One region of the Sporosarcina sp. FSL K6-1540 genome, then DNA from elsewhere that is predicted to be linked to it. Evidence: riboswitches for the same ligand, from Rfam matches in the RefSeq annotation. Region 1 holds a riboswitch; the other holds the start of a gene.
What was found. A riboswitch is a leader RNA that binds a small molecule or an ion and turns the genes downstream of it on or off. The one in region 1 is predicted to bind FMN.
Positions count from the first base shown of each region.

Region 2: linked by a shared signal. The riboswitch ahead of MKY15_RS21490 (ECF transporter S component) and the one ahead of ribD (bifunctional diaminohydroxyphosphoribosylaminopyrimidine deaminase/5-amino-6-(5-phosphoribosylamino)uracil reductase RibD) in region 1 are both predicted to bind FMN.

Region 1 is NZ_CP152018.1:3,015,628-3,019,685, forward strand. Features, by position in the region: gene MKY15_RS14285 (glycine betaine ABC transporter substrate-binding protein) at 283-1,182, shown strand; FMN riboswitch at 1,398-1,545, shown strand; partial or broken gene ribD (bifunctional diaminohydroxyphosphoribosylaminopyrimidine deaminase/5-amino-6-(5-phosphoribosylamino)uracil reductase RibD) at 1,623-2,686, shown strand; gene ribE (riboflavin synthase) at 2,693-3,343, shown strand; gene MKY15_RS14300 (bifunctional 3,4-dihydroxy-2-butanone-4-phosphate synthase/GTP cyclohydrolase II) at 3,357-4,058, shown strand, end outside.
Region 2 is NZ_CP152018.1:4,460,986-4,465,043, forward strand. Features, by position in the region: gene MKY15_RS21475 (ATP-dependent DNA helicase RecQ) at 1-185, opposite strand, end outside; gene MKY15_RS21480 (helix-turn-helix domain-containing protein) at 185-1,225, opposite strand; gene MKY15_RS21485 (ferredoxin) at 1,335-1,586, shown strand; gene MKY15_RS21490 (ECF transporter S component) at 1,790-2,371, opposite strand; FMN riboswitch at 2,581-2,712, opposite strand; gene MKY15_RS21495 (hypothetical protein) at 2,789-4,021, opposite strand; gene sigX (RNA polymerase sigma factor SigX) at 3,987-4,058, opposite strand, start outside.

The DNA of each region.
Region 1 (4,058 bases):
ACAATGAACCCGGAAGAACGCTGTAATATGCAGCGGTTTTCCGGGTTTTATTGAGTGTGATTCTTATGATATAAGCTTCGAACTGAGAATGCAGAATGAACAGTATCTACACAAATTGAACGGCAAAAAGGTAAGTGAACTGAAAACATTGTGAAGTATTGTGCTTTCCTATTCACGATAGTTATTGCTTCAATGGCTGTTACACAATTGGTACCGGATCGTAGCAATCATTTATTGCATCACGAAACGCGCAGGAAAGAAAAAACAAGGGGGAATTACACGATGAAATTATCAAAAAAAGTATTGGGACTTGGGGCAGTTGCTCTACTTGCAGTTGGACTTGCTGCATGTGGCAGTGACAAGAATGAAGCAGACGGAGACTCCACGAAAACAGTTGGCGAATCAGTAGACTATAAGATTACGGGTATCGATCCAGGTGCAGGAATTATGGAGGCGACTGAAAAAGCGCTGGTAGAATATGAACTTAAAGATTGGAAGTTGACAACAGGTTCAGGCGCAGCTATGACAGCTTCACTAAAAAAAGCATATGACAAAGAACAGCCAATCATCATAACGGGCTGGACACCACATTGGAAATTCATGAAATTCGATTTGAAATACCTTGAAGATCCAAAAGGTGTGTATGGTGGAGAAGAACAAATCCGTACAATCGGGAGAATTGGTCTGCAAGAAGATTTACCAGAAGCACATAAAATCCTATCACAGTTCAAATGGACTGAGGAAGATATGGGAGAAGTTATGGTAGCGATACAAGAAGGTGAAAAAGAAGAAATAGCGGCACGAAACTGGATCGATGCAAACGAAGAGTTAGTGGCAGAATGGACAAATGGTGTGGAGAAGGTGGACGGCGATAAAATTAAACTGGCTTATGCAGCATGGGACAGCGAAATCGCAAGCCATAACGTCATGAAACTTGTTCTGGAAGAAATGGGCTTTAAGGTTACATTGACACAAGTTGAATTAGGCCCGCTATGGACTGCGGTAGCTGACGGTAGTGCAGATGCATCACTTGCAGCTTGGTTGCCAATTACAGCTAAAACATACGCTGATAAATTCGAAGGTAAATTCGAAGAACTTGGCGTCAATATGGAAGGCGTTAAGATTGGTTTAGTGGTACCGAAGTATATGGACATCGATTCAATTGAAGACTTAAAGAAATAAATAATAGAATTTCAGTGTTATTTAAGCGCGAGCAATAGGATAATGAACCCGGAAGAACGCTGTAATATGCAGCGGTTTCCCGGGTTTATTATATGTTGCAAATGCAATGGTATTCTTATTTCATCATACATAGAAGACTCAGTTTTGTTCAATCAGACTGAGTCTTTTTTGATTTTATGGCAGCAGTATGATAACTTTAAGTCGGCACGTATAAACAAACTCTTCGGGGCAAGGTGAAATTCCTTACCGGCGGTGATCGAGCATAGCTCGTCAGTCCGTGACCCGTCCTTCCTTGCTTGGAAGGCGGTGGAGCTGGTGAAATTCCGGCACCGACAGTTATAGTCTGGATGGGAGAAGTTGTTTGGATATACGTGCTGTGCTTGCAGGCTCTGCCCTTTCAAAAAACGAAAGGGGGAATGCCAATGGACCCTCAACATTATATGAGACTTGCTCTTGAATTGGCGCGTAGTGCATCAGAACAAACCTCGCCGAATCCACTTGTTGGTGCTGTTTGTGTGAAAGACGGCCGGATTTTAGGGACTGGTGCGCACTTGAAAGCTGAGACACCTCATGCTGAAGTGCATGCGCTGGCAATGGCAGGTGCGAATTCTATTGGTGCGGATCTATACGTGACACTGGAACCGTGTGCCCATACTGGGAAAACACCTTCGTGTACAGATCTCATTATTTCATCTGGAATTCAACGTGTTTTTGTTGCGTCTATCGATCCGAATCCCTCCGTCAATGGTGCGGGAATCGGGCTTCTTAAAGTTGCTGGGATTGAAGTCATTACCGGCATTTTACAGGAAGAGGCAGAGCAGTTAAACCAAGCATTTTTTCATTTCATCAGATACGGGAAACCATACGTTACCTTGAAAGCCACCGCAACTCTTAACGGTAGACTTTCAACGCAGAACGGGGACAGCAAATGGATTACTTCGGCTGCATCACGAACCGATGTCCATCACCTCCGCCATACCCATGATGCTATTTTGGTAGACGTACAAACCGTACTTCACGATAACCCTTTCCTCACCACCCGTTTGCCCCATGGTGGAAAGAACCCAATTCGAATTAATTTAGACCGGCATCTCAGGACGCCAAATCAGCGAATGTTGTTACAGACCGCGCTGTAGAAACAGTTATTTTTACACTCGATTCAACACATTCTGAAACTACTTTTTTTGAACATCCTTTAGTTTCAATTAAAAGGATTTCAGAAAACGTATCTTTTTTGAATGAAGTTTTAAAACGTTTTGCTGATAAAGAAATCATGACGTTGTTCGTTGAAAGCGGTAGCAAAGTTCATTCCAATTTCATCAATGAAGGTCTCGCAGATGAACTGTATTTGTATATGGCTTCGAAATTAATCGACAACGGTTCTTCATTGTTCATGAATGATACTTGGAACCTAATGGCAGAAAGCGAATCCCTGCGTTTTTTAGATGTGCGACAAATAGGAGACGATTTCAGCTTTCATGCCAGGTTTCTGAAGGAGGATTGACAGCAGTTGTTTACTGGAATTATTGAAGAAGTAGGAACAGTTTCAGCGGTTAGGCCAGCGGCGAATTCTTTGCAACTATCAATCCGTTGTAGCAAAGTGCTTAGCGATGTTAAAAAAGGCGATAGTCTGGCGGTGAATGGTGTCTGTTTGACGGTATCAGATTTCTCGAGCAATCATTTTACAGCTGATGTCATGCCTGAAACTGTTAAAGCGACAACGCTTCAAGCATTGCGTACGGGAAGTCCAGTTAACTTAGAACGTGCGATGGCGGCGAATGGTCGTTTCGGCGGACATATAGTCAGTGGACATGTCGATGGCACTGGCGAAATTGTTTCGGTTAGACAAAAAGAAAATGCAATCTATATGGAAATCAGTATCGCAACTAAATTATTGAAGTATTTTATCCCAAAAGGTTCAGTAACTGTGGATGGAACATCACTTACTGTATTTGGTGTGACGAGTATTGGTTTTATCATCTCATTAATTCCAGTCACGCAAGGTGACTCAATCATCGGCCGAAAACGGGCTGGGGATCGAGTGAACGTAGAATGCGATATGCTCGCGAAATATATAGAACGGCTAATAACTACAGACAAAGAGAATCCAACTGGCGGTTTAACAATGGATACCCTTATCGCCAGTGGATTCCTCAGTTAAGGGGGCAAAGCAGATGTACTCTACCGTAGAAAAAGCAATTGAAGAACTAAAAAAAGGAAAAGCAATTATTGTCGTTGACGACGAAGACCGAGAGAACGAAGGTGACTTTGTTGCACTTGGTGAATTCGCTACACCCGAAATGATTAACTTTATGGCGACGGAAGGCCGTGGATTGATTTGCGTGCCGATAGACGAAGAGAAATCGCGACAGCTTGAACTCGGACTTATGACAGAAAATAATAGTGATGTGCACGGAACTGCATTTACGATTAGCATTGATCATGCGGATTGTCATACTGGAATCTCTGCATTTGAACGGTCGGAAACAGTATTAAGGATGCTAGGGACTGAAGCAGGTCCAACAGACTTTAGAAGACCAGGACATATATTTCCGCTAATAGCGAAGTCTGGCGGCGTCCTAAAGCGCTCTGGTCATACAGAAGCTGCTGTAGACCTCGCGAAGCTCGCGGGAGCAGAACCAGTCGGCGTCATATGTGAAATTATGAACGTAGATGGGACAATGGCGAGAGGTCCACAGTTGAAAGAGATAGCTGAACGATTTGATCTTGTTATCTTAACAATTCAGGAACTAATTGCTTATCGTCGCATCAATGAAAAACTTGTTGAGCGCATTGTAGATATTAGTCTGCCAACAGATTTTGGAGATTTTAAAGCAGTCGCTTTCGTTGAAAAAGAAACAGGGAATGAACATATT
Region 2 (4,058 bases), 1.4 Mb from region 1:
GAAACGATTAAGACAGTACCTTCAAGTACATAGGCAGGTAATTGGTAGCAAAGTGACTTCCCTATACCTGTAGGTAAAATTGCAATCGTGTCCTTGCCCGCAATCACATCTCGAATGACATCTTCTTGTCCTGCCCTGAATTGATCAAAACCGAATCTCTCTTTTAATAATTTGTGAATAGCCATTAGTTGCCCCCTCCCGTCCGCGCACCTAAGATGAGACGAAGTTGAAAATAGGAAAGCGTTTCGAATTCAGATTTCAGCAAGCGAAGTCTACGGGTTCCAATTTCCTTCACTTTTCCAGCTACTGCTTCTGCATCTTCCTCAGAAACAAACTGTGTTAGCGGAAATTCTGTATCATTAATAGACATTTCTACAAAATGATCTTCAATTGTACTCTGTTTCAAGTTGCGCGCCATCGCAATTTCTTCAAGAGAAAAGCCACAATCAAAAAGTTGCTTCGTTTTTACAGAGGAATCCGTCAAATATGTCGAAACCTTGACGCTTTCAGCTATTTTTCGCAAAAAAGGCAAATCAGGAGACAGAATAATGACAGCAAGCATCATATGTAGACCTTCTATAAATAGTAGACGGATATCGAATGGATTTAGTTTCAAATTATCTGCTAACTGATCCCATGTCCAGCCTGTCAGTCCGAAACCACTTAAGCGATGAGTGATAATTGTTTTTTGTCTTTCATCCATTTCACTTCGAGTAATACATAGCCGAATTTCTTCGCTGACGCCTTTAGCAAATACTGGATCACTGATTCGCTGATTATGTAGTAGCATTTTAACAAAAGTTTGAATATCACGGTCTTTTTGAGCGGGCATAAACGATTTTTCCTTTGCTTTGAAATTCGAAACCGTCTGCACAACAAGCGATAACCTTCCGAAAAAAATCATTTCCCTTCCTCTATAATCCCAGCCGTTAAATCGGTAGGACGGTAATTTGCCAACTTCCACGCGACCTTGCTCCGTCAGTTTGACGAAAGAATCATCCATTGTTGAGATGAAACCCCTATCACTTAACTGTTTAGCCGCCTCATCGAATCGTTCAGCTGTCAGTTTTGGTACAATACCAAAGAATTCCTTCAAACCATAATATTCAACATCTTGCAGTGTTTGTCCCGATCTTTTGCCGCGTAATAGGTGAAGTCCCGCATAGATTGTTCGTTCACCGTCTATTCTGCCTATGATGGTTAATAGTATTGAAGATAGTTTCATTTTGAATTCCTCCGATTAACAAATGTTTTTTGTTGAAAACTCTTGTCAACATCATTAGAATGAAAGGTGAAGTAAATTGTTTGTACGGAGAAAAGAGGAGAGAAAGACTATGCCTAAATATACAATCGTTGATCAGGATACATGTATAGCGTGTGGTGCGTGTGGAGCTGCTGCCCCGGATATATACGATTATGATGATGAAGGAATTGCTTATGTTATCCTCGATGATAACATGGGAACAGCTGAAGTTCCAGAAGAACTGATGGAAGACCTAGAAGACGCTTTCGATGGCTGCCCAACCGATTCTATCAAAACCGCCGACGCACCATTTGATGGCGATGCACTTAAATACGAAGATTAACTAGGCAAGCGCTGTCGATAACAGAAGTCGCTTTAAAACTACGACAACTTGTCGTGCTGGCTTCCAGACAGACGTTACTCTACAATAGTGTTAAAGACTCGTGAGTGGCTCTACCAATTGGCTGAGAGACCACTGTCACGAAGCTAGATAAATCGAACGTGGAAAGGTCGTCCTGGAAAATCCCGGGACGACCTTTTTTTATATTATGAAGTTAATTGGGTACGCTGTTGTGCAATCCATTTTTTCATACTCTTGAAAAGCAGCATGGAAATAATCATTAGCATAATTCCCTTGATCAAGTTAAATGGTAGAACTCCTAAAACAATAAAAGTAGCTAACTCATTCCCTGCCATGGCTGGGAAATTCATGAAATACGTATACATTGGTAAAAACAGTAGGTAATTCAAGACACTCATGCCAATAGCCATCGAGACAGTTCCAGCAATGAGGCCTCCAGCTAGACCAATAGATGTTTTAAATTTATTAAAGATAAAATAAATCGGCATTATGAAAAGCACGCCTGTTGCAAAGTTTGCAATTTCACCAACAGGAACACCTGTCGGGCTACCTGACATGAACCAGTGCATTATATTTTTAAGCAGTTCGACCGCAATACCTGCTACAGGTCCCATCGTCATTATTGCCAAAACCGCTGGAATCTCACTGAAATCAATTTTCAGGAATCCAGGTAGTGCAGGTAATGGGAAGTTAAACTGCATCAAAACAGTTGCAATACTCCCTAACATCGCGATGAGAATCATCTTTCGCAACTTTTTGTTATTCATTTGTTCCTCTCTCCTTTTGCGATTCACTTCAAAAGAGGAAAGGCCGTTCCACCTTGTTTATGTCGACAAAAAATCCCAAAAGCAAATAAGCTCGAGGGATTTGAAAGGTATACTCAAATAGAGAGTAGAAAAGAGACTATTTCTTTCTCTTTTAACCCACATTTAAATAAGCACCTCTTTTTGTAGACAACACAAAAAGATGGCCGCACCTTCACCTTCTCCCATCCAGACTATACTGTCGGCTCCGGAATTACACCGGTATCAGCTGTTAAGCTCGCGGGCTTGGAAAGTGACTTTCCTTTACCGCCGGTCGGGAATTACACCCTGCCCCGAAGATGAATCAATATTTTGTTACAACCTTATTGTATACAAAAAAAAGACCTTTGTAAACAAGGCTGTTTACAAAGGTCTTTCTATTTACTTCAATATAAGTGGAAGTGGATTAGATCCAACCGGTACCGGTAAAGGCTGGCTGAAGTTAAAACCGTTCCATTCTTCTTGAACGACATTTTCGAATTGAAGCTGTTCACCAAAATCAGCTGCTGTCAGGAGCATGCCCTCAACCATTTGCATCGCTTTTTCCGGCTCCATCGCGTCCAAATCCAGTGGTTGTGTGAATTTGATGGTCGTCAATTTGTCATCTGCCTTTACTTCAAAATTTAAAGTACTTGGAATGACTGGCTTGAAAACATCATTCGGCTTCACTTTCATTTGCTGTAATGCCTCGTTCAACGATGGCTGCGGTTGGGAAAAGTTCGATGTAAGAAACTGCTGTCCATCTTGTTGTTCAAACATATAGTAATTCAAATGATTACGACCACTTTTCAAAATCAACGGTGTGCTCGGTTGACCTACTTCAGAGAACATGGTCGCAGTTCCATCCTCGTTCTCAAATCGGACCTCCTGATAACCGTAAAACGTATCTTGTAAAGAGTCGAGATAGACTTCCATCGATCCCGAACCTATGTCATAACCATGACCTTGCGGTAGCTGGTGGATAATTACATGATCCTCTGCGGCTATATTGCCTTTATAAGGATGGTACTCTTGAAAACCTAGTGCACTTTCATCGAGACGACTCGCATACTTTTTGTACAAATCATAACTCGTTGGCTCCAAGAAACCAATATCCTTCTTGATTTGACTGTTCGGAATGATAAATGTAATGGGAATGCTTAAAGCTTGATCACCTGCAAGACCTAAATGGAATAGTGTACTATCGATAACGTCTTCGGAGTAGACAGCAAAATGGTGTGTCTTCCCTGTTTCAGATGCCATCTTAGTAGAAAATCCATCCATTGTGCCCATTTCCGCTTCTTCATCCGTACTCGATTCATTTTCCAAACTCGCACCTCTTGCAGAAGGCTCGGCGTCCTCACTTTGCATCATTTTATTGTCGGTACTTTGATCCTTCATTGACAATTCATTTTCACCAAACATAGAAGGAACCAACAGGCCGATAACAAGCAAAGCAGCAACAGCGACAAGTGCTGGCATCCATTTCTTTGATTTTTTACGGTGAGGCGTATTCAGCCGTTCATCTTGCTTCAGCCGTGCCAGTATTTCCGACATTGGACGATTATCTGATATGTCAGGCACATCACCGAGGAGTTTTTCAATCTTGTTGTCGTTCCAATCTTTGTGGGTCATCTAGTTTCCCCCCTTCTGTCGGAAGAGCATTCAATTT